DNA from 3 places in the Paraburkholderia strydomiana genome. Region 2 is predicted to be linked to each of the others. Evidence: predicted binding sites of a transcription regulator. Region 2 holds the regulator's gene; each other region holds the start of a gene.
What was found. Region 2 encodes LexA, which represses DNA repair genes until DNA is damaged. Its sites were predicted from a motif close to ACTGTATNNNNATACAGT; they were not measured.
Positions count from the first base shown of each region.

Region 1: the regulator LexA is predicted to act here: its motif matches at 8,087-8,104, upstream of imuA (translesion DNA synthesis-associated protein ImuA).
Region 3: the regulator LexA is predicted to act here: its motif matches at 3,086-3,103, upstream of J2W46_RS06975 (ATP-dependent helicase).

Region 1 covers NZ_JAVDVL010000020.1:21,151-31,731, forward strand. The annotation lists gene J2W46_RS32005 (hypothetical protein) at 1-371, opposite strand, end outside; gene J2W46_RS32010 (hypothetical protein) at 886-1,386, shown strand; gene J2W46_RS32015 (hypothetical protein) at 1,499-1,846, shown strand; gene J2W46_RS32020 (hypothetical protein) at 2,084-2,227, opposite strand; gene J2W46_RS32025 (DUF2471 family protein) at 2,415-2,714, opposite strand; gene J2W46_RS32030 (error-prone DNA polymerase) at 2,734-5,877, opposite strand; gene J2W46_RS32035 (Y-family DNA polymerase) at 5,881-7,359, opposite strand; gene imuA (translesion DNA synthesis-associated protein ImuA) at 7,289-7,984, opposite strand; gene J2W46_RS32045 (alpha/beta fold hydrolase) at 8,987-9,505, shown strand; gene J2W46_RS32050 (hypothetical protein) at 9,809-10,348, shown strand.
Region 2 covers NZ_JAVDVL010000005.1:213,068-223,648, reverse strand. The annotation lists gene J2W46_RS16130 (asparaginase) at 1-254, opposite strand, end outside; gene J2W46_RS16125 (CysB family HTH-type transcriptional regulator) at 331-1,257, opposite strand; gene J2W46_RS16120 (sulfate/molybdate ABC transporter ATP-binding protein) at 1,338-2,396, opposite strand; gene cysW (sulfate ABC transporter permease subunit CysW) at 2,396-3,430, opposite strand; gene cysT (sulfate ABC transporter permease subunit CysT) at 3,427-4,323, opposite strand; gene J2W46_RS16105 (sulfate ABC transporter substrate-binding protein) at 4,474-5,523, opposite strand; gene lexA (transcriptional repressor LexA) at 5,830-6,480, shown strand; gene J2W46_RS16095 (hypothetical protein) at 6,588-6,956, shown strand; gene J2W46_RS16090 (DUF2939 domain-containing protein) at 7,067-7,768, shown strand; gene J2W46_RS16085 (universal stress protein) at 7,948-8,412, opposite strand; gene nodI (nodulation factor ABC transporter ATP-binding protein NodI) at 8,689-9,603, shown strand; gene J2W46_RS16075 (ABC transporter permease) at 9,632-10,459, shown strand; gene J2W46_RS16070 (hypothetical protein) at 10,568-10,581, opposite strand, start outside.
Region 3 covers NZ_JAVDVL010000002.1:301,936-312,516, reverse strand. The annotation lists gene J2W46_RS06995 (MATE family efflux transporter) at 1-1,246, opposite strand, end outside; gene J2W46_RS06990 (RNA-binding S4 domain-containing protein) at 1,570-1,788, opposite strand; gene J2W46_RS06985 (hypothetical protein) at 2,100-2,564, shown strand; gene J2W46_RS06980 (hypothetical protein) at 2,646-2,927, shown strand; gene J2W46_RS06975 (ATP-dependent helicase) at 3,146-5,275, shown strand; gene J2W46_RS06970 (DUF4088 family protein) at 5,426-6,193, opposite strand; gene J2W46_RS06965 (AzlD domain-containing protein) at 6,516-6,845, opposite strand; gene J2W46_RS06960 (AzlC family ABC transporter permease) at 6,842-7,522, opposite strand; gene J2W46_RS06955 (helix-turn-helix transcriptional regulator) at 7,650-8,480, opposite strand; gene J2W46_RS06950 (CreA family protein) at 8,609-9,082, opposite strand; tRNA gene J2W46_RS06945 (tRNA-Asn) at 9,331-9,406, opposite strand; tRNA gene J2W46_RS06940 (tRNA-Asn) at 9,469-9,544, opposite strand; gene fdxA (ferredoxin FdxA) at 9,662-9,985, opposite strand; gene pncB (nicotinate phosphoribosyltransferase) at 10,281-10,581, shown strand, end outside.

The sequences.
Region 1 (10,581 bases), on a different contig from region 2:
CCATCTGGCTCGTCATCGGACAGGCTTGCGCCTTGGAGTTTTCCCGCGTCCCAATACAGCACCGCGGCGCGCGAGATGTCGGCGGTCGTGCCGGGCGGGGGGTCGCGAAGCAGCATGCCGATATCTGCGCATGCGTTCTGGAGTTCGAGGTCCAGTCCAGCACTCTTGTACTCGCGACGGCTCAGGCCTGCCGTCACATACGCCAGCCTCACGAACGCAAACGCACGCGAGCCAAGCTCCGCCTCATTGCAGCCTGTTGTGGCGCAGAAATGCTCGAAATCGTCGAGCGGCGTGTGGCCGAGATCATTCTTAGGAAGGGCGTGCCTGCCGATGACAAGCTGCAGGAGTTCGTCGGGATTTCCGTAGCACATGACCTTTCTCCGTTAGCGACAATGAACGCTCAGCAAGGGGGGTTCCAGCCCGCTTGTCGCGTTCCTAACCGGACACTCCAGTCGGGGGATTTACGATAGGGATTTGCGACCGTGTGGCCTGGGCCGACGTGGGTCCAACGGGTAGACGTCGGACGAGCCACTAGGCAGAAGGTTAGGGGCGTGGTGCAATGCGAGTGGGACTGGCGTACCGCCGGCGCCCGGGGTTTGAATGTGAACTTCCGCACTGCACTCGTGGGAGGGCTGCGCCGTAACGGTGGGCTTGCAACTTAGCGCGGACGCCCGACGCGCGGCGAGCCGGGCGGCGTCCGCATCGCGCCGAGCTTGATCAATGTTGAGCCGCGCCCGGCGCGATCGCCTCGGACGGCCTGTCTTCGGCGGCTGATCAAGAGCCTTACCCGTTCCGGACTGGCGATGCGTAGCTCGGTTACCTTAATTGGATTAGCTGTCAGCACCGATCTTCAAGTACTGCAATCGCAGGATGGCCATTTTCGCGATGAACTTGCAACTCTTTTCCCGGACACAAATTTTGGTGAAAAATCGATGGATTGGCGTGGTCTTCGCGCTCTGCAGCGTTAATGCCTGGGCGCAATTTGACGGCGGGAACATAAATGATATTGTGACCGTCTCGGGCCCTTTGCAAATCGTCAAGCTTGCGCGCGCTACGCCGGACGGCGCGAACTTCAGAGCGACTTTGAACGGTGCCCCGTTCGACCAGCTTTACGGTCTCCGCTTCATTTACTACACCGATTCGCCTGCGGAAGGCAAGCCCGCCTCGCGCGTCGTCGTTGAAGACTTTATGAATGGCTTTTCAGACGCGCCGTCGGTCACCCTATACGACTTCCAAAAGAAACCAGCTACCGCGTTGCCCATCAGTGACAGGCTCGATGTCGACGATGTTCGGTGGACCAAAAATTCCGTTGAGCTGAGTGCAAACGGCCAGTGGTTTGCATTCTCAGGCCACAAGTTGATCCGGATTCGCCCTATAGACAAATGACAATGACGCCCGAAGATTTTCGATTCTCGTTTTCTCCGCATGGAGGCCGTATCAGATACGGCCTCCAGCCGATATCAGGGCGCTAATGAGTGGATCCAAAAGACGACCGTACATGAAAATAGCGATCAAGCACATGGCGCGCGCCGTCGGGGCCTGCCTCTTGTTTCTTACAGCTGCGTGGCTTTTCATATCGACCGATATACCTCGCGCGCCAAGTGTGCCGCCCGGGAGCCGTGAGTGGATCGCCTACGTTAGTGACCATTATTTCGACATTTCGGACGGGGAAGGACACGGCCCCGATCCGGGGAGCGAGGAATGGCTGCACAGCGTGGAGAGGCAAGCGAAACTTCAAGACCACAACGATCTTCCATTTATGGAAGGCTGCAAGATGGTCCAACAGCAGCTCGTGCGCCATGTTTTTATCCTCAACCGGCCGCTGGGCTGGATTTTCATGCTTTGAAAGAGACCGATGGAATGGGGTAAGCCGCCGCGAGGCAAAGACTGGAGCCTTTCAGTCTCACGCTCGTCGGCAGGACACTCTCCGCTGGTACGCGACTCGCCGCGCGGGAGAGTGCCGTTTAGCCAGTCATTCAGCGTGGTGGGCCGTGTTTTCGGGCGCGAGACTGCAGCCAATTTCGGGCAGCTTGGGCTCGTCTCCGCGAACAAGCTGTCTCTCGCCCTGACGTGGAACTGGAACTTAGCGCGGACGCCACACGCGCGGCGAGACGAGCGGCGTCACCCGCCACAATTCGCCATCCTGACTAGCCGTCGCGTACGGCGTCCGCATCGCGCCGAGCTTGACCAGTGTTGAGCCGCCCGTGCTCGTTTTCTGGAAGCCCATCCGCGCTAGCGCCTCCCGGCAAAACCGGCGGCGAAGGGTGGCGTAAATCCTGGGTTGTCTGCGATGCATCATTGCCGCCTCTCAGTCTGTGCGTGTTGGTGTATCTCTTGTAACGCAGGCAAACCTCGTGTCAAGGATAGGGCTCTGCGCGGCAGACGGTACCGCAGGCGCACGCTTGGACTCGCCATTAGTGGACCTGCCGCCAGGCCCGCTCCAGCGCGCCAAAGATAATCGGCACAAAATCGTGCCCCTCAAACGACGCGGGCCGGTCGTCGTTCGGATACTCCAGCACAGCAGGCGCACAGATCATCTGCAGCAACCGGTCGCTGAACTTTCCGCCAGCCGTTACCTCGGCCAGCACCTCCTCTTCCATCTGATGAAGCAGCTTCCAGGTGAGGACGCCTTTCGAGCGATGACGCTCGACAACGCGCGGTATGACTTCCTCAGCGGCCGCCTGTGCATCGAACAGAACGTTGTAGTTCGCCATCGTTGCTTTCCTCCGTTTTTCAGTGAAAATTCCGGCTCGCGGTCGGCAGTTCGCCCAGCAGATGCGACATGTCGACGAGCCGTTGCGCGACAAGGTGGGTCACGTCGCCCTCGCGTTGCCACACGCCATACACAGCGAGCAGAGACGCGCCGAGCGCCTCGCGACGTTGCCGCTCGAGCACCGACTGCCAGACGATGACATTGACCGACCCGGTCTCGTCCTCCAGCGTCATGAACATCACGCCGTTCGCGGTGCCGGGGCGCTGCCGCACGGTCACAATCCCGCATCCGCGCGCGAGCTGTCCATTGCGATAACGCATCAGCGCTTCGGCAGGCATCAGCCGCATGGACAGCAGCTTTTCGCGTAGCAACGCAATCGGGTGACGGCCGAGCGTGAGGCCGGTCGAGCGGTAGTCCGCGATCAGGTCCTGTCCTTCGGTTGGCGCCGTCAGTTCCGGTGCTTCTTCCTCGCGTGTCGTTGCGCGTAATAGATCCTTGTCAGGCACCGCGGCCACTGCCGCCCACAGAGCCTGCCGGCGGTCACCGGAGAGCGGCTTCAGCGCGTTCGCGGCCGCCAGCACCTGCAGGTCGTGGCGGTCGAGCTGTGCGCGGTTGGCAAGATCGGCGACGTCGCGAAACGGCCTGACCGCGCGTGCCGCCTCACAATGCGCCGGGCCGTTTCCTCGCGCATGCCGCGAACGACGGACATGCCGAGCCGCACGGGCGCCATACTGCCATCGCCCTCCATAGCCGCAGCCGCTGATGGTCACATCGACCGGCAGCACGCCAACGCCGTGGCGCTTCGCGTCCTGCACAAGCTGTGAAGGCGAGTAGAAGCCCATCGGCTGGCTGTTGAGCATTGCGCAAAGGAACGCCGCAGGTTCGTGACGCTTGAGCCAGCAGCTTGCGTAGACGAGAAGGGCGAAGCTTGCCGCGTGACTTTCAGGGAAGCCGTACTCGCCGAAGCCCTGAATCTGGGCAAAGATGGACTCGGCGAATTCGCGGTCGTAGCCGCGCTGAAGCATGCCTTCGACTATCCGGTCGTGGTAGTGTTGCAGGCCGCCCTTGCGCTTCCATGCCGCCATTGCGCGGCGCAGCTGATCGGCTTCGCCGGCGCTGAAACCCGCCGCGAGCATCGCGACCTGCATGACCTGCTCCTGAAAGATCGGCACGCCGAGAGTGCGTTTCAGCGCCTGCTCGACGTCGGGGCTCGGGTACGAGACGGGTTCAATGCCCTGCCTACGCCGCAGATACGGATGAACCATGCCGCCCTGGACAGGTCCTGGTCTGACGATAGCGACCTCGATCACGAGATCGTAGAACTCGCGCGGCTTCAGGCGCGGCAGCATGCTCATCTGCGCGCGCGACTCAATCTGGAACACACCGACCGTATCAGCCGCGCAGATCATGTCGTAAGTCGCTTCGTCCTCGGGCGGGATGTCCTGCATTTCGAACGGCTCGCCGCGCTGCTGCGATACGAGCTCGAGCGCGCGGCGGATCGCCGACAGCATGCCAAGTGCGAGCACGTCGATCTTCAGCAGGCCGAGCGCTTCCAGATCGTCCTTGTCCCACTGGATCACGGTGCGATCTGGCATCGACGCGTTCTCGACCGGCACGAGACGGGACAACTTGCCGCGCGCGATCACGAACCCGCCCGTGTGCTGCGACAGATGACGCGGAAAGCCGAGCAGCTGCGCGGCAAGCGTTGCCCACTGCTGGATCATCGGCGTTTCGGGGTCGAGGCCGCTGTCCACGAATCGCCGTATCAAATCCGCGCTCGAATCGAACCAGTGATGTTCCTTCGCGACGCGGTCAACGATGACGGGGTCGATGCCCAGCGCCTTGCCTGAATCGCGGATCGCGGAGCGGGGCCGGTAGGTCGTCACCGCGGCCGCGAGCGCCGCACGGGTGCGGGAGTACTTCCGGTAGATGTACTGGATGACCTCTTCGCGGCGCTGGTGCTCGAAGTCCACGTCGATGTCCGGTGGTTCGCCCCGCTCCTTTGAGATGAACCGCTCGAACAGCATGCTGCTGCGGGCAGGGTCGACCTCGGTGACGCCAAGGCAATAGCACACGGCGGAATTGGCAGCGGATCCACGCCCCTGGCACAGGATGCCCTCGTTGCGCGCGAAGCGCACGATGTCATACACCGTCAGGAAATACGGCTCGTATTTCAGGTCCGAAATCAGCGCGAGTTCGTGTTCGATCTGCACTTGCACGCTGTGGGGAATGCCACGTGGATAGCGGCGCTGCGCCCCCAGGTAGGTTTCCCCGCGAAGGTAGGCGGTTGGCGTCGTGCCAGGCGGCACCAGTTCGTCCGGGTATTCATAGCGCAGTTCGTCCAGCACGAACGAGCACCGCGCGGCGATGTTCAGCGTCTGTGCGAGCGCCTCCGCTGGATAGACATTGGCAAGCCGCAAACGCGAGCGCAGATGCTGTTCGGCGTTGGGCGCGAGTTCAAAGCCGCATTCAGTGACCGGGCGGTTAAGCCGGATGGCTGTGAGCGTATCCTGCAGAGGCTTGCGCGATCGCACGTGGATGAGTACCTGACCTGTCGCGACGACATTCAGACCATGTCGATCGGCGACGTCGAGCACGACATTGCGGTGAATGTCATCCAGCGCCCGCGCGTGCAAGGTCAGGCCCATCCAGCAGCGATTTTCGCCAAACGTGCGTGCTGCCCATTCGGCCTGCGCGTCGAGGCGTGCTTCCTTCGCCGGGAATTCGGGCGTCAGGATGATCAGGCAGTCGGGCAGGGCGCGCAGGTGCGAATACGGCGGGTCCGGATGGTCGAGATCGTGCGGATAGAGCAGGTACGTGCCCTTGGCCGTGCGCGTGCGCGCGAGCGTAATCAGTTCGGACAGGTTGCCGTACCCGTCGCGATTCTGTGCGATCGCCGTGAAGGCAAGGGCAGGGGAGCCGTCCGAGTTGATCAGCCGGAAATGCGCGCCGACCAGCAGCTTGATGCCCGCCTCTTTCGCCGCGACGTGCGCGCGCACGATGCCAGCGAGCGAGCATTCGTCGGTGACAGCGATCGCCTCATAACCGAGTTGCGCCGCGCGCGCGGCCAGTTCCTCGGCATGTGACGCGCCGTGAAGGAACGTGAAGTTGGAGAAGCACTGCAACTCGGCGTAGCCGGGCAGGCCGAACGACGGATACGACATGGCTTATCCGAAGAGACCATGGAGATACCAGCGCGGCTCATCCTCGTCGACCGCGCCTATGCGTTCCCGGAAGATCCAGTAGCAGATGTGATCGTCGGCTTCCGCGACGAAGTAGTCACGTGTGACGGGCTCGCCCTGGAACCATCCCGCTTCAACGCGCTCGCCGGACGACACGGTGCGCAGGGGCGTGCCATAGAAGGGTCGTTCGCCCCGCATCAGGAGCTTCAGCGGCTGTTCCAGCAACCATGCCGGGCGCGGCGTATCGCTCGCCGGCGGCACGTACTTTGTTTTGTTGTCCGTCACGGACACCCAGCGTGCGGCGACTTCCGGCCGGTGGTCAGCAACCGGCGCCGGGCGCAGTACGTTTTCGGGCCCAAGGCGCGCAACCAGCAGTTCGAGCAGCCGAGCGTGATCGGACGCGGTACCGCCCGGCTCTGGAAAGAGCGAATCGGACGCCGCTTCCGCCTCCTTCACCTCCTGTACAACCAGTTGCAGGGCAATGACGGCCGCCGAGAGCTCCGCGCGCGCAAGCCGTTCCTTCAGCAGGCGCACAAGGTGATCCTCGCGCCACGTCGGCTCCGCGAGCGAGACTTCGATGGCGGTCGGCTCGATTGCATCGCGACCGCGCTCGTGCTCGAGCAGCAGAACGATGCGCGTCACGGCAAGCTGCTTCTGCGACAGCCAGCCTGTCAGTTGGACCACGAGCCGGCGCGCCGCGAACAGGCAGGCCTCGGCGTGCTCGATGCGATCCGGCAGTTCCACGCGCGCCTGAAAGGTCGGCGGCGTCTCAAACCATTCATACACTTCGGGTGCATCTCCATTGGCGCGGTCGAGCACATCCCGCAACGCTGTCCCGCAACGCTTCTTCAAACCTGCGCGCGGCAGTCGCATCAGTTGTCCAACCGTTTCGCAGCCAATGCCAGTAAGCCAGTCCATATGGCGACGCGCGGGTGGCGGCAGGCCCACCGGTAATCCGGCCAGCATGCGGTGGAGAGAATCGTGCGACAGCGCCACAGCGCCGCGAGCGCGCGCGAGCAGCCATGCCGCCTGTCCCGTTGGTGCAACGCTGACCGTCGCGGTCACGCCGATAGCATCCGCGACCCGGCGCGCCATGCGGCGCAACGAGCGGATGCCGCCAAAGAGCCGCAGGCTTGCTGACACGTCGACGAGCACAGTACTTTCCTCCGCAATGACCACTTGCGGCGAAAGATTCAACAGGCCTGTGGCGACCTCGCGCACCGTGTTGACCTCGGCCGCGCTGTCGCGCTCATGCATGACAGTAGCGGGGGCGAGGGTGAGTACGCCGCCGCGGCGCATGCCCATACAGATGCCTGCCTCGCGCGCCGGCGCGTCCATGGCGATGACGCGCTCTTTCTCGAGCACGGCAATACCGCTGGCTGGGTCCAAGGTTTCACGCGACCACTTCGGCCGGAACACTTCGAGGCACAGCGCCGGGAGATGGACGCCTAACCACAGTTGCATTGCGTTTTACGTTGAGAATCGGGGAGGGCGTCAGCGGGACGAAGAGGGGCTCATCGCGTGCGGGGCCGCGGCGTTTGATGAAGTGGATATCGACGCCGTCCTTCGCGGCCCGGATCGCAAGCCGAAGCGGCGCCGGCGAGGCGTCGCGCGTCGTCGCAAGCGGTCGCAACATGAAAAAGAGCGACTCGGACGCCTGTGCAGCCAGATGCAGTCGACGCAGCGATTCAGGCCGCACGTGGTTCTGCCAGAAAAGCAGAGCACCGCATGTGCCTGCGCGCAGAACCTGCTCCGCGGCCCACAGCGCGTCAGCCGTGCGGGGCGCCTTGACCGTCATGACATTCGAAGGATCGAGTCCCCACCAGGCGAGAGCCGTCGGTTGAAGGTCATGAGGCGGCTGCAGCATGACAACGGGCCTGGACGACAACTGCCAGAACGCAGGACGAAGCAGCCGTAATTCGCCGCAGCCTGTCTGCTGCACAAGCAGATCAGTCAGTGTGCCGCGTGGCCAGCCGCCGCCAGGCAATTCCCGCGCGAGGTTCTCGTCGCCGCAATCAACGACGCGCGACCGAGCGTGCGCCAGTTGATTGCCGCGCCACAGATTTATTCCCCCTGCCTCCGAATACATAGTTGAGTCGAGGACAGCATCGATGGAGTCCGCCCGTTCATCCGGGGCACGTATCTGCTGAGCGGCGCTGCGAGTGCGATTCAAGATTAAGCTCCAAAAAATACTGTATAAATATACAGTAATTCTGGCGCCAAGATTTCAATTGCGGGTGAGCCCGCCAAGATCCGTCACCATGCGGTGGGGCAACGGTCGGGAGTCAGTCCACAGGCTGGCAAGAGAATCTGGGGAGGTGGCAGTCCGGCGATTAGCCGCCGGTCAGGGTCGTCGTTCAGTCTGGCTGGTCGAGCTCTCGTTCGTTCTCGCTCAATGGCCGGTCTTGGGCAATCAAATTGCGCAGGACACTGCCTCGGCTTGGCCGGCCAGAAGCGGTCGGTCGAGGCCGCCATTCAATTTGCATAACCAAGGTCTCGTCCGCCGTCGCTCAATGGCCGATCGCCGGCGAGCAAATTGGCGGTTGCACTGCCTCGACACGGTCACAACCTGTCATTGGATGACGTGTCCTTGGTGGCGACGGCCGTGCGTCTCCTCGGGAGACTAGATCATCGTTTTCATCAATGGTGCGGAATGAACCGCGTAGTTCCGGCTTTCATAGAACGAAACAGCTTCTGGTCTCGCGTACCGGCGAAGTTCCGCGGCGGAGCCGACGCGGACCCCGGCTGTCCGAAACCGGTCGTCTAGGATGCGAATCGTTGCGCCTCGCTAATGAGAGCGGGGACGTGAGTTGACACATTTATTGCCGCAACGTTGACACATTTAATACGGTCTACGTCTGCGGTTCCTGATGTCGACATATGCAGACGCTGGTAACTATGATCGCCGTCTACGACGGCGACGCTCTGGATCTTCTCGAAGCCCACGGGTTCGATCCGCATGTCGCTGGAGCTGCACTTCTCGCACGGGACATCGCGGCTCTCGTCGCACCAGCAATCCGGCCGCTAATTACGGAGGCGTTGGCACCGGGCGAAGCCTACCCGCTGTTTGTTTGGAGAGGAAGTCGAGGCGTTGGCATTGATGGATGCGGGAATCCCGGGAATTACGCTTCCAGAGCTGCTGCCGTCCTCCTCCGACCGATCGTGGAAGACGTGGCACTTCTCTTTCCACGCAGTCCCTGACCTGCCTGAAATTCTTCTCGAAGGTCGTGAGAGAGCTTACCTGGAATGGTTTTTCTGGAGTAAGACGGCAAATCCAGCGTCCTACAGTGCAGAAGATATTGCCGAGTACCTGAGAACTTACTGTGCACCCGGCGGGGTGCGTTCGGGCCTCGCCTTTTATCGCGCTGCCGCGCTTTCGGGCGAACAAAACCGCGCCCTGTCGCAGGCCCGGACTCTGGCGATGCCGGTGCTCGGTCTTAGTGCCGACCAAGGATCGATTCCAGACATGTCCGCAGCTCTCCGCCCGTTTGGGAACGAGGTGAGAGGGGAAACCATCGCGAATTGCGGGCATTTTCAGCCCGAGGAACAGCCAGAAGCCGTGGCTGAAGCCTTGGCGCGGTTCTTCGATTCCATTCCCAGCATGAGTTGAGGTCGCTAGTTGCAATCGCCCGGGCGTGGGTTGCGCCTCCAGTCATTCCGCTTCGACGACTGTGGAAGACTGCCTTTTTAGTCTCGGTCTGAACCTCGGGAGGACGCTCAGTCGTAGACCGTAATAAAAGCGTCAACGCCCCGAACTAGCAATGACGCGGCGTGGCGCTCGCCGGTTGACACTTTTATATTGCGTTGAATCGTAATAAAAGCGTCAATTGGCGCATGTCCGTATTAAATTCGTCAGTTCGCCTCCTACACTTCGAATTCCGTCCGTAAGCTGTTGATCTTGTGCGCACGCCGGATGACGTTTTATCGGCGCGCCCTGGTTGCGCAGTGGGTGTTGCTCGAAGCCGATCCGTCGGTCATCGCCTTCTGTGAACGGCCGGGTTACATACAGATTGACCGGCACAAGCGACTCGCAGACTTTCTGGCTCGTTACGTTGATCGGAATGAATTAGTTATCCTTGATGATCGATTTTCCGAAGTCGATGTGACGAAGCCAGATCGGGTTCTCGACGCGGACACCTGTACGATTCGGCGGGTTGCGCAGGCCGAACTGGCTGCCGCGCGAATCTGGATTGAGAATTGGCAGCGCATGTTGCCGTGCCTGGTTGCCAACCGGGATCTCGTTCCGTCGACGTTGCCGCAGGCGATCGCGCGCTTCGTGAAGGAGCCTCGAAGGTTGCTCGACATCGAGCGAGAGTTTTCGACCGGAGATCCGGTACTGGTACGCACGGCCGTGTTTGGCCTGCTGCACAACGGACGTGTCGGTGCACCGGAGCTTCGGACACAACCGCTGTCTCTGCTCACGTCGTTCACGGCTTTGGACGCGCAGCCATGAACCGCCGCCGACCCGGTTTTCAGTCGATCCACGTCGGCACTTGGCCGACCGTTACCAGCGCGGAACTCGATGAAGCCGCACGGCGCGATTTCGAAGCGCGTCGACAGGCCGTGGTGCGTTTCGCGGCCGGGGAGTCAGTTGCGACAATCGAACAGGCGACCGGTGTGAATCGCCGGCAACTCTACCGCTGCATCGAAAGGGCAATGCTGCCGCATCCGGACGGCAGGCCCTTC
Region 2 (10,581 bases):
AGCGCGGTCCATAGCGGCATCGCCATGTCCTTGCTGTCGACGCTCGCAATCTGCTCCGGCGCGATGCGGGCTACCGTCGACAACGCCGGCACCACGGCCAGCAATTGCTCGACGCCGACCACGCCTGCCTGGTAGCCCGACGTATTGGTGGCGTCCGCGGCCGCGCCGGCAATCGTGCCGCCGGTGGCGAGCACGGCGATGCGCGGCAGCAACGCGGCGGCGCCAGGAGAGGAAGAAGAAGTCTGTGCGTTCATGGCGGCGATTGTAAGCGATGACGCGCCGCCGTCGCGCGCCTTTGAAGCGGCCAAGGCCGCTTTCCCCGTCAGCGCTTCACACTGCCTCGCGCAACTGCGCGGCGATTTCCGCCTCGGTCAGTTGCGGTGCGAACATCTCGATCAACCGGTACGCATAGGCGCGCAAAAACGCGCCCTTGCGCAAGCCGACCCGCGTCGTGCTCGCCTCGAACAGGTGCTGCGTGTCGAGCGCGACCAGTTCGCTGTCGCGCTTCGGGTCGTAGGCCATTGCCGCGACCACGCCGATACCCATGCCGAGCTCCACATACGTCTTGATCACGTCGGCGTCGATCGCGGTCAGCACCACGTCGGGCAGCGCCCCCGCTTTCGCGAACGCCTGGTCGATATGCGAGCGGCCCGTGAAGTCCTGGTCATACGTGACGATCGGGAATTCGGCGATTTCGTCCAGCGTCAGATTGGGGCGGCCGACGAGCGGATGATCCTTCGGCACGACCACGACGTGATGCCACGAATAGCATGGAAACGTGACGATGTCGGGGAAACGGTCGAGCGCTTCCGTCGAGATGCCGATATCCGCCTCGCCGTTGATGATCATCTGCGCGATCTGTTGCGGACTGCCCTGGCGCAGCGCCAGATGCACCTTCGGAAAAACCTCGGTGAATTGACGGATCACCTTCGGCAGCGCGTAGCGTGCCTGCGTGTGCGTGGTCGCGACCACCAGATGGCCACTGTCCTGGTCCGCGTACTGACGCGCGACGCGGCGCAAATTCTCCGCGTCCAGCAGCATCCGCTCGATCAGTTGATGCACCGCCTTGCCCGGCTCCGTGAGACCCGTGAGCCGCTTTCCGCGTCGAATGAAAATGTCGACGCCGAGTTCGTCCTCGAGATCCTTGATCTGTTTCGACACGCCCGACTGCGACGTGTAGAGCACGTTCGCCACTTCGGTCAGGTTCATGTTCTGACGCACGGCCTCGCGCACGAAGCGCAATTGCTGGAAGTTCATCTTGAAGTGTCCGGTTCAGCGAGAGTTGAGTTGTTCGAGTTATTCAGTTCATTCGCGTTGGGTCGCATCGGGTCATGCGCTCATTGCGCCGGGAAGACCCGCAGCGCGCGCGGCACCGCCGTCACGCCGTCGCCGATCGAGAGACGCAACTCGCGCCATGCTTCCCGATCGAGTTCGGCTTCGAGCAGATTGCCCTCGCGGCCCGCGAGTTCGACCCGCACGGAGCCGCCCAGTGTCACGACGCGCCGCACATCGACGACGATACCCTCGCGGTGCCCCGCCGACTGCGGATACAACTGCAAGTCGTGCGGACGTACATAAGCGAAAGCCGGACCGCTGAAGTCGGTGCTGATGGCGACCGGCAACGCCGCGCCGTCCACCACGAATCCGCTCGCGTCGACGTTGCCGTGCAGGCGGTTCGCCGCGCCGAGAAACTCATACACAAACGACGTTTGCGGATGGTCGTACACGTCCTGCGGACTGCCCACCTGCTCCACGTGTCCACGATTGAGCACGACGATACGATCCGCCACTTCGAGCGCCTCTTCCTGATCGTGCGTGACGAAAATCGTCGAGATATGCAGATCGTCGTGCAGACGCCGCAGCCAGCTGCGCAATTCCTTGCGGACCTTGGCATCGAGCGCGCCGAACGGTTCGTCGAGCAGCAGCACTTTCGGCTCGACGGCAAGCGCGCGAGCGAGCGCGATACGCTGCCGCTGCCCGCCCGACAATTCCGACGGATAGCGCTGCGCGAGCCAGTCGAGTTGCACGAGCTTGAGCAACTCATGCACCTTCTCGCGAATCACCGCTTCCGACGGGCGCTCCTTCCTCGGCTTCACTCGCAGCCCGAACGCCACGTTCTCGAACACCGTCATATGACGGAACAGCGCGTAGTGCTGGAACACGAAACCCACTTCGCGCTCACGCGCGCCGACAGTCGCGACGTCCTGGCCCTGCAGGACGACCTGCCCGCCGTCCGCATACTCAAGGCCCGCGATCACGCGCAGCAACGTGGTCTTGCCGCACCCCGAGGGCCCGAGCAGCGCAACCAGTTCGCCCGGCGGAAAATCGAGCGAAACGTTATCGAGCGCGACGAAATCGCCGAAGCGCTTCTGCAGGTTACGTACGGTGATACCCATTACAGCTCTCCTTGCTTGAGCGGGTGTTGCTGCGAAGATTGCATGTTCAGCGACTGCGCGGTCGACGGCAAAGCGGACGGCAGCGTGACGGGTCCGGCGTGCGCCGGCACGTCGCGGGCGTCCGACAGTTCCGCCGACATATGACGCTCGGCGAGCAGTTTCAGTGCGAGCGTCACGAGTGCGAGCAAGGCCAGCACCGACGCCACGGCGAACGCCGCCGAGAAGTTGTATTCGTTGTAGAGAATTTCGACGTGCAGCGGCATGGTGTCCGTCTGGCCGCGAATATGGCCCGATACGACCGACACCGCGCCGAACTCGCCCATCGCGCGGGCGTTGCACAGAATCACGCCGTACAGCAGGCCCCATTTCACATTGGGCAGCGTGACGCGGCGAAAGATCTGCCAGCCGGACGCGCCGAGCACATGCGCGGCTTCCTCTTCGTCGTTGCCTTGCGCCTGCATCAGCGGGATCAGTTCGCGCGCGACGAACGGGAACGTCACGAAGATCGTTGCGAGCACAATGCCGGGCACGGCGAAGATGATCTGCACGTTATGCGCTTGCAGCCACGGACCGAACCATCCTTGCGCGCCGAACATCAACACGTAGATGAGACCCGAGATCACGGGCGAGACCGAGAACGGCAGATCGATCAGCGTGGTGAGGAGCGCCTTGCCGCGAAACTCGAACTTCGCGATGCACCACGAAGCCGCGAGGCCGAACACCAGATTGAGCGGCACGGCGATTCCCGCTGTGATTGCCGTCAGCTTGATGGCCGCCAGCGCATCCGGATCGGCGAGCGACTCCAGATAAAAACCAAGCCCCTTGTTCAACGCCTGATAAAACACGGCGACGAGCGGCACGACGAGAAAGAGCCCAAGAAACAGCAGCGCAATGCCGGTCAGAATCCAGCGGACAAGCGGCGGTTCGGTGACCGGATCGGGCCGGCGCGCAATGTTCAGTGGCGCGCGCGGAGCCACGGCGTGCGGCGTGACGCCGTCGGCGTTATCGACGTGACCTGCTGAATGGCGGCTCATTGCGCACCTCCGCCAATGCTTGCAACGCTCGCGGCGCTGGGCGCCGGACCTGCGTTGCCGCGGCTCGTGCGGCGCTGCAGATACCACTGCAGCGTATTGATGAAAAGCAGCATCAGGAACGAGACGACGAGCATCACGACGGCAAGCGCCGTCGCGCCGGCGTAGTCATACTGCTCGAGCTTCGTGATGATGAGCAGCGATGTGATTTCCGACTTCATCGGCACATTGCCTGCAATGAAAATGACCGAGCCGTATTCGCCGAGTGCGCGCGCGAAGGCGAGCGCAAAGCCCGTCAACAGCGCCGGCAACACGGCCGGCAACACCACGCGGCGAAACGTCAGCCAGCGCGATGCGCCGAGGCAAGCGGCAGCCTCTTCCTGCTCGCGCTCGAACTCTTCGAGCACCGGCTGCACCGTGCGCACGACGAACGGCAAACCGATAAAGGTCAGCGCGACGAGCACGCCCACCGGCGTAAAGGCGACCTTCAGACCGAGCGGCTCCAGGAACTGTCCAATCCAGCCGTTGCCCGCGTACACGGCCGCGAGCGAAATGCCGGCCACCGACGTGGGCAGTGCGAACGGCAGATCGACTACGGCGTCGACGATGCGCTTGAACGGAAACCTGTACCGCACGAGCACCCATGCGACCAGAAAGCCGAACACCGCGTTGATCAGTGCGCCGCCGAGCGCGGAGAAGAACGTCAGCCGGTACGAGGCCAGCACGCGCGGCGAGCTGACGGCGCGCACGAACTGACTCCAGTCGAGGGTGGCTGTCTTCAGAAAAGTCGCCGCGAGCGGAATCAGCACCACGAGGCTCAGATAAGCCACCGTGATGCCGAGTGTCAGGCCGAAACCGGGCAAGGCGCTTGGTTTGCGGAAGGTCAACGTGGTCATGCTCGATACTCTTTCGGTTGATGCTCGTGTTGCCGGCCGCCTGGTCCTGATCGGCCAAAAGCGCGCCAGCGGCGCGCTCCGGAAAGTGACGCGCCGTGGCGCGTCGCGTTGCCTCGGTTCGCGCCTGCCGCAGCGCGGACCTGGGCGGTGTTACTGAGGCTGGTAGATCGAATCGAACACGCCGCCGTCGGCAAAGTGCGTCTTCTGCGCGTTGGCCCAGCCGCCGAACGAATCGTCGACCGTGTACAGCTTCAGCTTCGGAAACTTCGAGGTCAGTTCGGCCGGAACCTTGTTCGAACGCGGACGGTAGAAGTTCTTCGCGGCGATTTCCTGGCCCTGCTCGCTGTACAGGAAGTTCAGATACGCTTCGGCCAGCTTGCGCGTGCCATGCTTGTCGACGACCTTATCCACCACGGCTACCGGCGGCTCGGCCAGAATGCTCACGGACGGCACGACGATTTCGAACTTGTCCGGACCGAATTCCTTCAGCGACAGGAACGCCTCGTTTTCCCACGCAATCAGCACGTCGCCGATGCCGCGTTGCACGAAGCTGGTGGTCGCGCCGCGCGCTCCGGAATCGAGCACGCCGGCATTCTTGTACAGCTTGCCGACAAACTCCTTGGCCTTCTGGTCATTGCCGCCCGGCTGATGCGCTGCATACGCCCATGCCGCGAGATAGTTCCAGCGCGCGCCGCCCGAGGTCTTCGGATTCGGCGTCACGATCGACACGCCGGGTTTGGTCAGATCGTCCCAATCCTTGATGTGCTTGGGATTGCCCTTGCGCACCAGAAACACGATCGTCGACGTGTACGGCGACGCGTTGTCGGGCAAGCGCTTCTGCCAGCCTTTATCGATCAAACCCTTGTTCGCGATGGCGTCGATGTCATAAGCGAGCGCGAGCGTCACGACGTCGGCCTGCAAGCCGTCGAGCACCGAGCGCGCCTGAGCACCCGAGCCGCCGTGCGACTGCTTGAAGGTGACGGTCTCGCCGGTCTTCGCCTTCCATTCTTTGGCGAAAGCCTGGTTCACATCCTGGTAAAGCTCGCGAGTGGGGTCGTAGGACACATTGAGCAGCGTCGTGTCGGCGGCTTGCGCCTGGCCCGCCGCGCCAAGGACGCCAAGCGCGGCTGCCGCGCCGAACGCGAGCGCTGCGATAAGTTTTCGGCTCCTGCCTGCCCGGCCCGCTTCGTGATTGTTCATGCCAAGTTCTCCGCGTGTTGGTGCGCTGAAACAGCGTGTGTTGTTTTGCGTCGGGTCACGTGCACATGAGCGACTGGAGGCCAGTCTATCCGGGGGCTTTCATCATTAAAAATAATGTTTATTCATTTTTTAATACGCAAAAGTGGTAATGACAGCCAGATAAGGCGTTGCGGCATGAAAACGGATGTCTTGACGTCGATTTACGACGTTGCAGCGAGGGGTCGAGCCGCAAACTTAAAGTAAAGCTTGAATTGCGCCGGATACTGTATAAAAATACAGGCACCTGTTCATCCATACAGTGGCGCCATGACCAAACTCACCGCACGACAGCAGCAGGTTTTCGATCTGATTCGCCGGGCCATAGAGCGCACCGGATTTCCGCCCACTCGCGCGGAAATCGCCGCCGAACTGGGTTTCAGCTCGGCCAATTCGGCTGAAGAGCATCTGCGGGCGCTTGCACGCAAGGGCGTGATCGAACTCGCGGCCGGCGCGTCGCGCGGCATTCGCCTGCTTGCTGGCCCGGACGAGGCGCCGCATCAGTTCACGTTGCCGCACGCCAGCATCATGCAGCTGTCGCTGCCGCTTATCGGCCGGGTTGCCGCCGGTAGCCCGATCCTCGCGCAGGAACATATCGCCCAACACTATGCGTGCGACCCGGCGCTCTTCTCGAGCAAGCCCGACTACCTGCTCAAGGTGCGCGGGCTGTCCATGCGCGACGCGGGTATCTTCGACGGCGATCTGCTTGCGGTGCAGAAAAGAAGCGAGGCCAAAGACGGCCAGATCATCATTGCGCGGCTTGGCGACGACGTCACGGTCAAGCGCCTTAAGCGCCGCGCGAACGGTATCGAGTTGATTGCCGAGAACCCCGATTACGAGAACATCTTCGTTGAGACAGGCAGCGCGGATTTCGCGCTGGAAGGCATCGCTGTCGGGCTGATCCGCCCGGGCGAATTCTGACAGCAACGGTTTGGCTTAATGAGCGACAAGCTCAGTGCGTCATTAGCCAACCGTTCGCCTGCTCACCGACTAAAGCAGTACTCATGTTGAATCGCCCGGAGAGACTCATGGAACGCCTTGCCCGCCTGTTGCCGTTTCGCCAGTTCGGCCGTCTGCGCCATCTGCGCAAGCTGGTACCTTGCTCACTGATCGAAGCGTCCACGGCCGCTACCGCGTCGCTGTTCGACTCGCCCGCTCGTGGGTCCGACCGGCAGGCCGCGTTGCCGTCTTCATTGCCGTCGTCACTGCCCGCATTCGCCCGCGTGTCGCTGAACTCGGGGCTCAATACTGCCGAGCCGGAGCGCCGTGCGCCGGTGCGCGTGTACCACGGGCCGTCGCGGCTCATCATGGTCGGCACTGTAGACGCGGTGTGCCGCATGATTGACCGTTGCATCGCCGAGGAAACCAACGTCCACGGAGCGGTCTTCGAGTCCTGATGAGTTGTGAGGTGTGGGGCGCGTCGCTCACATGGTTTGTGGCAGCGCACGGATCGTTTCAGCGCGGTTGCGGTCCACGTTAGATCACACCTGATGGAGATTTCCGCTCGATGGCAGTTTCAACACCCAGGAAGCGCAGCGCCCGTCCGCTTGCAGTCACGCTTACCGTCACGTTGATCGTGATCGCGCTGATCGCGGCGTTGGGCTTCGCTTATGCCTCCCCGTATATCGCGCTCAACAACCTCAAACGCGCCGCCGACGCACGTGACGCGCAGACGGTGAATCGGTATGTCGATTTTCCCGCGTTGCGCGAGAGCCTGAAGCAGCAAGTCACCGGCTTGCTGACGCGGCGGCTGGACTCACACGGAAACGGCAATCCGTTGGCTGCGATCGGCGCGATGATTGGCGTCGCGTTGATCGGCCCGCTCGTCGACGCGTATGCAACACCCGACGGCGTGGCTGCGCTTTTGAACGGCATGCCGCCGCGCGGCGAGCCGGGTGAGCGGCCCAACGCCGCGCCGGTCACCGGCAATCCGCCCGCTGCCAATGCGCCCGCCCCCGGATCGTCCGGCGCGGACAGCAGCACGCCCGGCGGCGCTACGGGTGATCCGAGCGGCAACGCGGTTAGCAGGCCCACGTCACCGCAACCTCCGCAACCGCCGCAACCGCCGCAAACCACGGCCGGCTATCGCGGCATCAACGAGTTCGCCGTCACATACCAGCACGGTGCGGGGGACGCGCGTTACTCCGCCATCTTCATGCGCGAGGGTCTTTTCACGTGGAAGCTGGCGGCGGTCAATCTGAACGAGTGAGCGCCAGGCGCGGCTTGACACATCGAACGCGCACGCGGCCGATCTGACGCAATGCACTCGTAATGCATGCGCCGCCCGCTACTCCGTCCTCCGCGTTCATCCGGACCAAAGCTCACGAGCACCCACCCGCACGAAGGCTGCACGCCTGGCGCGGGTGGCCGTGCACCCGAACCGCATCGTCAGGCCGCTTCCTGCTGCTGCTCATGCGCTGAAGAGCACGCGACCAGAATGCTGCATGACACCCGGTCGAGCAGCGGTGTGTTGCCGGCACCCATCCACCATCGGGACAAGCCCGTGCGGCAACGGTGGCCCACCACCACGAGGTCAACGTGCAACTCGTTGGCAAGATTGGCGATCTCGTCGATCGGATGGCCGAACGCAAAGTGACCCTGCGCGTTGACACCGCGCTCAGTCAGCCAGTCCACGCCCTCTTGCAGGATGTCCCGCGCGGTCTTTTCGAAGCTTCCGCACGCGACGTCCGTCAGCAGGCCCGCGCTTTGCGCAATGCTCGAGCGCATGTCCACCACCGAAAGCAGATGCGTTTGCGCCTTCAGATCCAGCGCAAGGTCGGCGCCGCAACGCAGAGCCTTGCGGCCTTCGCGCGAGCCGTCGTAGCACAGCAGGATTTTCTGGTAGCTCGCCATCGTTCTCCCCCTTTCCGCAAAAGCGCGGTCTGAATCAATCATGGTGCGCCGCAATTCAGCTTGCAAGGGATGGAAAACGCTAAGTGCGATTGCTGCACGCCCCGGCCTTGTGCATACGAGGCACACTCGGTGAGGACAACGCCGGCGACGCCTTTGCGGCAGTGCAAGAACCCACAGCGCGGGGCGCTCCTTAAACCGCCATTTCCCGGCTGATGACCTAGAATGAGCAGCCTTCCCGTCGATTCGCCTCTTTTGCCTGAGCCTCGATCCCTATCCATGCCCGACACCGCTATCGACTTCCAGCAGGTTGAAAAAAGTTACGGCGAAAAGAAAGTTGTCGACGGACTGTCGTTTCATGTCGACGTCGGTGAGTGTTTCGGCCTGCTCGGACCGAACGGCGCCGGCAAGACCACCACATTGCGCATGCTGCTCGGCATTGCCACGCCGGACGCCGGCTCGATCCGCCTGTGCGGCGAGCCGATTCCCGGCCGGGCGCGCATCGCGCGGGCGCGCGTGGGCGTGGTGCCGCAGTTCGATAACCTCGATCCCGACTTTACCGTCCGCGAAAATCTGCTGGTGTTCGGCCGCTACTTCGGCTTGAGCGCCGCGCAATGCCGCGCGATGGTGCCGTCGCTGCTGGAATTCGCGCGGCTGGAGAGCAAGGCCGACGCGCGCGTGAGCGAACTGTCGGGCGGCATGAAGCGGCGCCTCACGCTCGCGCGGGCGCTCGTCAACGATCCAGACGTGCTGATCATGGACGAGCCGACTACCGGCCTCGACCCGCAGGCACGGCATCTCATCTGGGAGCGACTGCGCTCGCTGCTCGCGCGTGGCAAGACGATCTTGTTGACCACCCACTTCATGGAAGAAGCCGAGCGGCTATGCGACCGGCTGTGCGTGATCGAAGAAGGACGCAAGATTGCGGAAGGCGCGCCAAGGGAGCTGATCGAGTCGGAAATCGGCTGCGACGTCATCGAGATTTTCGGCCCCGATCCGTTCGCATTACGCGATGAGCTTGCGCCGCTCGCACAGCGAACCGAGATCAGCGGTGAGACGCTCTTCTGTTATGTGAACGACGCCGGGCCAGTGCATGCGCGACTGAAGCAGCGAGCGGACCTGCGCTATCTGCACCGCCCGGCGAATCTCGAGGATGTGTTCCTGCGTCTCACGGGCCGCGAGATGCAGGACTGACTTCCATCGACACTGCACGAGACACGCAATGGATGCACGCACTTATCGAAGCAACGAAGCCACGCCACCCATGCAGGCCCCTTTCGCCGCGTTGCCCGCGAACGCGGTCAACTGGATCGCAGTGTGGCGCCGCAACTACCTTGTGTGGAAGAAGCTTGCGCTCGCCTCCATGTTCGGTAATCTCGCCGATCCGATGATCTACCTGTTCGGCCTCGGCTTCGGTCTCGGGCTGATGGTGGGCCGCGTCGACGGCGTGTCGTATATCGCCTTCCTAGCAGCGGGCACCGTTGCGTCGAGCGTCATGATGTCCGCGAGCTTCGAGTCGATGTATTCGGGCTTCTCGCGCATGCACGTGCAGCGCACGTGGGAAGCAATCATGCACACGCCGTTGACGCTCGGCGATATCGTGCTTGGCGAAGTGATCTGGGCGGCCAGCAAGTCGGTGTTGTCGGGCGCCGCGATCATGCTGGTGGCGGGCGCGCTCGGCTACGCCAGTTTTCCGTCGGTGCTGCTCGCGTTGCCCGTGATCGTGCTGACCGGCCTCGCGTTCGCAAGTGTCGCGATGGTCGTGACCGCGCTCGCGCCGTCGTACGACTTTTTCATGTTTTATCAAACGCTAGTGTTGACGCCGATGCTGTTGCTCTCCGGCGTGTTCTTCCCGATCTCGCAGTTGCCTGCCGCCGCGCGTGGTGCGGCCGAGGTCCTGCCGCTGGCGCACGCGGTCGATCTGATACGGCCTGCGATGCTTGGTCGCCCGCTCGACAACGCCCTGTGGCACGCGGCCGTGCTGGCGGGCTATGCGGTAGGAGGGTTTATCGTCGCCGCCGTGCTGTTTCGGCGCCGGATGATGAAGTAACTCGTGCTGAAGTAACTCGTGCCGCGCGGCAGAGAGGTGCGGACAATTCGAGGGCGGCTGACCCGATAGGTCAGCGCCCACGAATGAATTTGCTGCACGGACGCGAGCTCAGTCCTCTTCGT
Region 3 (10,581 bases), on a different contig from region 2:
TCGGAAAACCAATCACCCAGTAACCGAATGCGGCGGCGATCATTGGTATGCGCGTGTCTTTCAGACCACGCAGACAGCCAGATCCAACCGTTTGCATGCCGTCGACGATCTGAAAAATCGCTGCCACGCCGAGGAGCGAACTCGCGAGCGTAACCGTCGCCGCATTGGCCGGATCGTCCAGGTGCAGATAGAGGCCGACGATCCAATGCGGCGCGGCGATCAGCACGATTCCCGACAACGTCATGAAGCCGACGCCAAGCGCCAGCGCGACGAAGCCCGCATGACGCGCGGCGAGCGGCTGCCCGGCGCCGGACCAGAAGCCCACTCTCACATTGGCCGCCTGGCCGATCGCGAGCGGCACCATGAATGCCACTGACGCGACGTTCAGCGCGATCTGATGTGCGGCCAGTTGCGACTCGCCGAGCAGCCCGACCATCAGGCCGGTCGCGAGGAAGAGCGTCGATTCGACGCCGTAGGTGATCGCCACCGGCCAGCCGATACCGAACAGCTCGCCCATCAGCGGGACGTTGGGACGCGTGGCGACCACGAAATGGCGATAGCGCGGCCGCAGATGCAACAGCGCCATCAGCACGAGCGCGGTCAGCCAGACGGTGATGGACGTCGCAGCCGCCGAGCCGAGGAAGCCGAGCCGCGGCAGCCCGTAGGCCCCGTGAATCAGCCCGTAGTTGAGAAAGCCGTTCACGCCGACGCTGACCAGCGACACCCACAGGAGCCGCCGCGCCGCGCCGATCGCCGGCAGGAAAGAGCGCATCAGACCGACGCCGATCAGACTGCCCAGCGCGCCCCAGCGCAGCACCGCCGCATACTCGCCGACGTTATGCGCGAGCAGCGCCGGTTCCCCGAACGCACGCAGGATGGGCGTCGCGAACGACAGCAAGGCGAACGCCGGCACCGACAGCAACACCGACAACACAAAACCGGTCCAGTAGATGTGCGGCACGCGGCTTTCGTCCTGCGCGCCGCGCGCATGCGAAACGCTCACGCTGACCGACGTCAGCACGCCCTGCAGTAGCGTCACGACCACGAAGAACAGATTGGCGCCCAGACCGCCGGCCGCGAGCGCGTCCGGTCCGAGAGAGCCGAGCAGGATCGTGTCGGTGACGCCCATGGCCATTTGCGACAGTTGCGCAATGGCGAGCGGCGCGGCGAGCCGCGCGGTGTCGGCGGCGTGGCGGGACAAGGTCGGCGGACGGGTGGCCACCCGGGTGAAGCCGGATTGAGTCATGGAGCGTGTGAAAGTTGACGGAATGACGACGCCGTGACCGCTGGCGACCGCCGCGGCACTGGAAGCAGCGAAGGCAACGGAAGCGCGCTCTACGAGAGACGCGTGGGCTCGCGGTCGCATGGCGGTTCACGAGCCTCGTAATGACGCCGATCAAGGCGGCTCGCCACGGTTTCCCGGCGAGCCCACGGTCGGCGATGTCAGCGGGGCCGTTCGTCTAGCGAAACCAACAGCTTATTGCGTGACCGCTGCAAAGTCGATGGATCAAGCACATTTTTGGTGCGCGAGTTTCCTGCGGAATCTCGTGGGACCAGCGCGGCAGGACGTCAGGCTTCGTGGACCGCGATTCGCGTGTCGCCGAGCAGTACCACCTGTCCTGCGCGGATCTTGCACGTTTTACGCGTTTCGACGCGGCCGTCCACAGTGACGGCTCCGTCCGCCACCATCATCTTCGCCGAGCCGCCACTGTCCGCGAGCCCCGTGATCTTCAGCAGATTGTGAAGTTCGACGTAGTCGCCGGTGAGCGTGAAATCGAGGTTGGGCATGGGCATTGCACCTTCAGGCAAGGGGTTCGCATCATAAAGCACAAGCTTGCCCCTAAGAAGTCGCGTTGTCTCGCGCAGTGTTTCGTGAACGCATCGCAAGCAAATGCAAGCAGATGTTATCCGTTTGTCGGAAAGTGAAACGTTGCGTAACACCGGTCGTCACAACACGACCTCACTCGTAAAGTGCATCTCAGCAGGAAAGCTTGCCGGATCTAGTTCGGCTATGAGCAGACCGGGAGGTCGTCCAGCGCGCCGCAGTGCGATGCAGGGCGTTTCGACCCGGCCACAACAACTCTAGAGAGGAATTTGCCATGACCCAGATTCGTACGCTCCTGATCGGTACCGCCATGACCGCATTCGCCGCTACGGCAGCAGTCGCGCAGACCACGCAGCCCGTTCAACCGGCTGCGGGCATGAATACCCAAGTACAGGTTCAGACGCCCGGCGCCGACGTCGCGCCGGCCGCTCCTGCCGCCCAAGGCGTGCAGCCGGTAACGCCGGCACCGACTCGCCTGACGGCCTCGGGCTCGCCCGATCCGCTGGTACAAAAGCGCGAAGCCAACGCGAAGGCTAACGCGGAGTACCGCGCGTCGAAGAAGGCGTCGAAGGCCGAGCTGAAGGAACAGCAGAAGGCTGCCAAGTCCGAATACAAGGAGCAGGTGCGCGACGCAAAGATCAACAAGAAGGCGGACAAGCAGGCCGCTGACAACGAAATGAAGATGAACCTGCAAAGTCAGGCGGGCGCCCAGACCGACGGCGGCGAAGTTAAGCACTAATGGCAGGCGGAGCCGCGGGCTCAGGTTAGCCCGCGGCGTCGAACCCGACTCGACCTGATGAGACTGTTAAGGAGGAACCGCATGAGCAACACTCGATTTACTAATTCCGCAAAATCCCCGACCGCGCGGCTTTGCGCACTGTTGATCGCGGGCTGCCTGTCGTCGGCCGCATTCGCGCAGGCAAGCGATCCGGCCGCGGCGCCGGTCACGCACGCCGATCACAAGGCGGCGAAGCAGCAAGCCAAGGCAGACAAGAAGGCGGCTGTCGCGCAAGCCAAGGCCGACAAGGAAAAGACCGAAGCCCAAGCCGACGCCGACAAGGCGCACGCCGAGGCCACTCTGAAGGACGCGAAGAAGCAGTAGGTTCCTGCTTCCTGATGAGCAGGTGCGACTTGCTCAACGAAACGGCCCGTCTGCGTAAAGCACACGGGCCGTTGCTTTTGTTCGGCTCGTAGGCGTGCGGGGCGGCGCGCGCGTGACTGCGCAGCAGCCACGCTAAAAAAGGGCGCTTGTGCGCGCGGGTTGTACGGATATACAGTATGCGTCGCCGTTCCCGATCCATCCAACGCCCTTAAAACACCGTGCTTTCCGTCGCAGAAACGCCGTCGCCGTCCGATACCGCCGCCTGGCTTGCGAAGCTGAACGACGCGCAGCGCGAGGCCGTCGAATTCGGCACCGATACGCCTCATTCACCGCCGGGCGCCTTGCTGGTCATTGCGGGCGCGGGCTCCGGCAAGACCAGCACGCTTGCGCACCGTGTGGCCAATCTGATGGTGAAGGGCGCCGATCCGCGCAGAATTCTGCTTCTGACATTTTCGCGTCGCGCGGCGCTAGAAATGACACGCCGCGTCACACGTATTGCCACGACGGCGCTCGGCACGCGCGCCGCGCTCGCGCAAGGGCTGACATGGGCGGGCACGTTCCATAGCGTCGGCGCGCGGCTTTTGCGCGAATATGCAGAACTGATCGGACTTGCACCGGCCTTTACGATCAACGACCGTGAGGATTCCGCCGACCTGATGAATCTGGTGCGGCATGAACTGGGTTTGTCGGCGAAAGAAAGGCGCTTTCCGGCTAAGGGAACCTGTTTCGCGATTTACTCCCGCGTCGTGAACACCGGCGCGTCGCTCGGGCAGGTGCTGGAGAGCGCGTTCCCGTGGTGCCGCGAGTGGGAAGCCGATCTGCGCATGCTGTTCGCCGCCTATGTCGACGCGAAGCAGAAGCAGAGCGTGCTCGATTACGACGACCTGCTGCTCTACTGGTCGCATATGGCCGCGGAGCCGGCAATTGCCGCGGATCTGTCGGCGCGCTTCGATCACGTGCTGGTCGACGAATATCAGGACACCAACCGGCTGCAGGCGTCGATTCTGCTCGCGCTGAAGCCGGACGGACGCGGCCTGACCGTGGTCGGCGACGACGCGCAGTCGATCTATTCGTTTCGCGGCGCCACCGTGCGCAACATTCTCGATTTCCCGGCGCATTTCGATCCGCCTGCGGTTCAGGTCACGCTCGAACGCAATTACCGCTCGACCGAGCCGATTCTTGCCGCATCGAACGCGGTGATCGAACTGGCCAGCGAGCGTTATACGAAGAACCTGTGGACCGACAAGTCGTCGGCGCAACGGCCCCGGCTCGTCACCGTCGCCGATGAGGCCGACCAGGCGCGCTATATCGTCGAGCAGGTGCTGGAAGCGCGCGAGCAGGGCATGACACTGAAGTCTCAGGCGGTGCTGTTTCGCGCCGCGCATCACAGCGCGGCGCTCGAGATCGAACTCACGCGCCGCAACATTCCGTTCGTGAAGTTCGGCGGCCTGAAGTTCCTCGATTCCGTGCACGTCAAAGACGTACTGGCGGTGCTGCGTTGGGCCGAGAATCCGCGCGACCGGGTGGCCGGTTTTCGCGTCGTACAGTTATTGCCCGGCGTGGGGCCGGCCACGGCCGCGAGAGTGCTCGACGAAATCGTCGCGCGTGCCGGTGTGGGCAATCCCGCCGACACCGCGGGCGGCACGCTCGCCGCGTTCGCGCCGCCGCCTCGCGCGCAGGAGGACTGGCATCCCTTCGTCAGGCTGATGTCGAGCGTGTATGGGCGGCAGACGCCATGGCCTGCGGAGTTCGAGATGGTGAGGCGCTGGTACGAGCCGCATCTGGAGCGCAATCATGAAGACGCCGCAATCCGTCATGCCGACGTGTTGCAGATGGAAAGCATTGCGGGCACGTATGCGTCGCGTGAGCGCTTTCTGACGGAACTGACGCTCGATCCGCCCGATGCCACGAGCGACGAATCGGGCGTGCCGCTCATCGACGAAGACTATCTGATCCTGTCCACCATCCATTCGGCAAAGGGACAGGAATGGCGCAACGTGTTCGTGCTGAACGGGGTCGACGGCTGCATTCCGTCCGATCTGGGCACCGGCAGCGAAGAGGAAATCGACGAAGAACGCCGCCTGCTTTACGTGGCGATGACGCGCGCAAAGGAAGACCTGCATATCGTCGTGCCGCAGCGCTTTTACGTGCACAACCAGACGCATATGGGCGATCGTCACGTGTGGGCGTCGCGCACGCGCTTTATCCCTGCGCACCTGATGCCTTTGTTCGACGCGTACGCATGGCCGCGCGTGCCGGTGCCCAGTGCGCCGACGGCCGCGGGGCTTGCCGCGGCGGCGCAGGCAAAAATCGAAATCGGAGCAAGGCTCAGGAAGATGTGGGACTGAGCGGCGCTCAGGTGAGCGGCGAGGCGGGGCTCGATGCCGCACGGGCTGTCGCCGTGCGGGAGCTTCCCGGAGGGCTCTCTGGATCGCTTTCGGCAGCAGGCAACGTGCTTTACGCGCTAGCTGCTGCTGGTGGGCAGACGCTGGGCCGAGTTAGCGCGACTGCCGTTGCTGCTGTTGCGGGGCGGGGCGCGGCGGCACGAAGAAGTTGCGCAGCCACGCCGCCATCCGCGAAAACACGTCGTACGGTTCCTCAACGAAGATTTCCGGCTTCAGCAGGCGGAGATATTCCATGATCTGTTGCGCTTCCTGCTTCTGGAACGAGCCGTGCGAAATGCCGAGCCGCAGCAGGCCGCGCAGTTCGCCCAGCTTTTCGCGGGCGGTGCTGCCCACGCTCGTTTCGCACGCCACCTTCGCTTCATAAACACGCTGACGCAGCGATTCCACGAGCCGCCATGCCGGCGTCTGCATGATTTCCTCGAGCGCCTGGATATCCTGCACTGCGCTCTTGATCTGTGCCGAGAGCGGGTCGACCAGCACCGCGTCGCCTTCGGCTTCCTTGACGATCGCCGCCGCCCAGTCGCGGCATTGCTTGGCCAACTCTTCCGGCGTCCACTCCGAGCGCGCTGCAAAGCCGAAACCGAATTCCCCGGCCTGCCGCATCAGAATCGCGACGACGTCAGGAAACTCCTTGTCCAACGTGCGTTTCGCCCATGCATACTGGCCGCCCTGCAACATCCGCTGAACGGCGTGCTCGGTCAGCGGCACCATGTTGTCGAGCAGCTTCGCTCGCAAAAAGTCCTCGAACGAAGGCGTCGCGAACTGCGGATCGAGCTTCAGCGATACGCGCAGAAATGCATCGAAATCCTTGCGCAGCGTCGCAATGGTCTCGTCTTTGAGCGTGAGGGTAATTTGACCCATGTGTCTATCCCGTTTGGTCCTGCCGCGCGGCCTCGTCGTGTTCGTCCGGTCGCAAGCGGACCCGGAAGACTGGACGTGCAATGGCTGCGCGTTTGATTCCTGCCTGTTGCCGCGTCTGACGGGATGTATCCCGACGAGCGGACCTCGACTGCATATCGGCGGATCAACGGGAAACTTAAGGGTTTTATCGGATATGAGGCAGGCTTTGCCGCACTGCCTGGACGGTAATGCGACGCTCGTCCGGAGCCGACGTTGAAGGCGGAAGCCCCGCCACCGGCGGCTTCCGCGTGAGTGAGCCCTTACGTGCCGGAGCGCACGTGCGTTATCGCAGCACCACGCCTTGCCAGACGAAAAACACCGTGAGGCCCACGGCGATGGTTACGAGCGGCCGCCGCGTCAGCGCGCTCACGATTACAGCGGCCAGTGCGCCGACCAGTTGCGGATTGCGCCACGTCAGTTCGGCACCGGTGTCGGCGCCATGCGGCGAGACCGCCATCGGCACGATGATCGCCGTCAGCACGGTGACCGGCACGAAGCCGAGCGCCGTGCGTACCAGAGGCGGAAATACCAGCCGGTCGCCGAGCACGAAGACGGCGGCGCGGATCACCCACGTGATGAGCGCCATGCCGAGTATCAAAACGACGTAGTTCATCGCGATCCCTCCGCCGACCGGCGCGCACGCCGCAAGCCGAAGCCCGGCGTGGAAAGCAGTACGCCGACCACGACGCCCGCGAAAACGGCGGCGAGCAGTCCGAGCTTGTACGGCCACGCTTGCCAGAAGAAGGCCAGCGTGCCCGCGGTTACCGCGGCCGCAATGTAGCGCAACGCGGTGAGTTGCGGCACGACGATCGCGATGAAGGTGGCGACCATCGCGAAGTCGAGTCCGAGCGATTGAAGTCCGGGGAAGGCAGCGCCGAACAGCAGGCCGGCGACTGTCCAGAGCTGCCAGTTCAGATACATCGCGAGACCGGCGCCGAAGAAGTAGTGCGGGCCGACGGTGCCCGGCTCGCGGTTCCGATAGTGCTCCCACGCGACTGCGAATACTTCGTCCGTGAGCAGCGCACCGAGGGCCCAGCGCCAGCGCGCCGGAAGGTGCGCGACGTGCGGCGCGAGTGTCGCGCTATACAGAACATGCCGCAGATTGACCACGAGCGTGGTGGCCCAGATCACCGCGAAGCTCGCGTGGCCCGCGATCAGCCCGAGCGCGATAAATTGCGCGGAGCCCGCGAAAACGATGAGCGACATCAACTGGCCGTGCCACAGATGCAGCGGCCCGGACGCGACTAGCGTGCCGAAAATGACGCCGAAAGGCGCCGAGCCGACCATCATCGGGATGATGTCGCGCGCGCCCGTGGTGACTTCCTTTAAACGGACTGAGTGGGTCAAAACTTGCCTCCTTTGAGTCGGGAAGCATAACGGGGCAGGCAGAGCCGGGCTTGTACGTTCTTGCGGACGATCACTGTCCCTGCCAGCGTCCGGGCGGCACGCCGAACATGCGCCGGAAGTGCCGCGTGAAATGGCTCTGATCGGTAAAGCCGCTGGCGGCCGCCACGTCTGTTACCGGGACACCTGCCCGCAACGGCGCAAGCGCGCGTTGCAGGCGTATCTGATTGCGCCAGGCGTGGGGCGGCAGACCCGTCGCGCGGTTGAAAAGGCGCGCGGCGTGAAATGGCGAGAGTCCGGCCGCCTGCGCCACGTCGGCGAGCGTGACCGGTTCGAGCAGGTCGCCTGCCAGACGTTCTTTCATGACGGCGACGCGGGCGTCGTCGGCGGCTATGCGCGAAGGCTCGGGCAGCGTCTGCGAATAACGCACGAGCAGCGTGGAGAGCGCGTCGAGTGTGGCGGCTTCGGCCGCCAGCGCGTCGCTGCCCGCTTCGAGCATACGGTGCGCGTTCGCGAGCCGCACGGCAAGGTCGGGATCGTGGATCACGCCGGGTGCAAACCACGGCAAAGGCTGCGGCTTGCCGGCGATCTGATCGGCGAGTTCGTGGATGAACTGCACCGGCGCGTACGTTACGCGATAGCGCCAGCCTGCTTCGACTGCCTTCGAACCCGTGTGGAGTTCGCCGGGATTGATGATCGGCACGCCTCCGGCTTCGGCGACATAGTCCGAACCGCGATACCGATAGCCTTCGGCGCCCGCGACGATCACGGGAATCGTGTACGCATCGTGCCAGTGCGGTGCGAACTCGTGGTCGTGATATTCAGCGGTGAGCAGGTCCGCACCGGGCAGAAGCGGCGTGCGCCAGTAACGGGCTGAATTCTGAAAACGATGGACGGCGGTCATTGCATGGCTCTCGCACAGCCAGTCAGTTTAGCGCGGAGCGACGGCTGCGGGCATGGCGGCGCGCTTCGTTCGGGGGCGCGCGCCGTGCGCTTTTTCGTAGGACGTCGCCCGCGCTGACCCGCGGTTGGTCACTTCACAGGGATGGCGGTGCCGGCCGGCATCGGCACGGCGCTCACACTGTTTTTCGCGCTGCCGCTGACGACCCGGTCGCTATAGGTGAGATACACGAGCGCGTTGCGCTTTGTGTCGACCACGCGCACCACATGCAACGCCTTGAAGATTAGCGACATGCTCACGGAAAACACATCGGCTTGCTGTTTCACCGGACCGGCGAAATGAATTGCTCCGACCTGACGGCAGGCGATCGACGCCTCCGTGGGATCTTCCGCGATGCCGAGCGTGCCTTTTACGCCACCCGTGCGCGCACGCGACACGTAACAGGTCACGCCTTGAACGAGAGGATCGTCATAAGCCTCGACGACAACCCGGTCGGAACCGGTGATGTGAAAGTTCGTATTGACGCTGCCGACTTCTTCGCCGTGCGCGACCGGCACAGCGGCGGCGGCGACTGCAAGCGCGATTTGCAACGTGGTGATTTTCATGAGATGGCCGGGTTGAGCAGGAAGCGTTGGAGGCGCGTTGTGCGCCGCAAAGCTGTCATCGTATACCGCGGGAAGATTTGCGAGACGTTCGGCGACGGCTCGGCAGACGAGCCTTGGAAAAACCGCCGTGAATTGATGAGAGGGGAGCGACGCGCTGACCGCGAATGAGGTGCTCGCCCTGAAGGAAGACCGAACTGAAGGAAGGCTAAAAACAAAAAGGCCCGCACGGATGCGGGCCTTTAAAATTTTGGCTCCTCGACCTGGGCTCGAACCAGGGACCTACGGATTAACAGTCCGGCGCTCTACCGACTGAGCTATCGAGGAACAGCAGTACAACTTGATCTACATAAAAAAGCCCGTCTTGGTTAACGGGCTTTTGCAATTCTTGGCTCCTCGACCTGGGCTCGAACCAGGGACCTACGGATTAACAGTCCGGCGCTCTACCGACTGAGCTATCGAGGAACAGAAAAACAACAGCAGAGAAGCGAAATTGTAGAAGCAGCGTTGGCGCCTGTCAATACCTTGTGTTCATCTCAATTTGATCCGAACTACCGGGAGGTATGACGGGCTCTCAAACGCTCAGCGCGCGAGCAGGGCGAGCTTTTCCTTGACGTCCTTGAACTCGTCGGCTTCCGGCAGCGGCGCCTTGGTCTTGGTGATGCTCGGCCAGTTCTTGGCGAGATCGGCATTCAGCTCGATGAAGTTCTGCTGGTCGCCCGGCACGTCTTCTTCGGCATAAATGGCGTTCACCGGGCACTCGGCCACGCACACTGCGCAGTCGATGCATTCATCGGGGTCGATCGCGAGGAAGTTGGGACCTTCGCGAAAGCAGTCCACCGGGCACACATCGACGCAGTCGGTATAGCGGCACTTGATGCAGCTTTCGGTCACAACGTGAGTCATTCAGGCAGCTCCTGCATGCGGAATCAGGGAAGGCGCAAACGCCAAAAGCGGTATTGTAACGTAACGTCAAGAGGCGCATGCAGCATCGCACAACGCCGTTTATATGTTTTCGTGATTAGTTTATTGCGTGCGCGAAGAGTAACGGGTTCACGCTCGGCGGCGCGAGGGCAGGCCGCGCTCGCGCCTGAATGACGGCGCATTCGGGTAACATGCGTCAAGCCGGCGCGCACGAGGCGCCCCGATGCATGGGTTGAGTCAGGCCTTCCGTACTTCCTGCGGTCCAGTTCGCACCATCATGATTATTACTTCGCTGCTCGACACCGATCTGTACAAGTTCACGATGATGCAGGTGGTTCTGCATCATTTCCCCGCGGCCAACGTCGAGTATCGCTTCCGTTGCCGCACGCCGAACGTCGACCTCGTGCCCTACATCGGCGAGATACGCGACGAAGTGCGCAAGCTCTGCCAGCTGCGCTTCACCGACGAGGAGCTCGACTACCTCCGGCGCATGCGCTTCATTAAGGGCGACTTCATCGAGTTCCTCGCGCTCTTTCATCTGAACGAGAAGTACATTTCGATCGAGCCGTCGCCGAAGA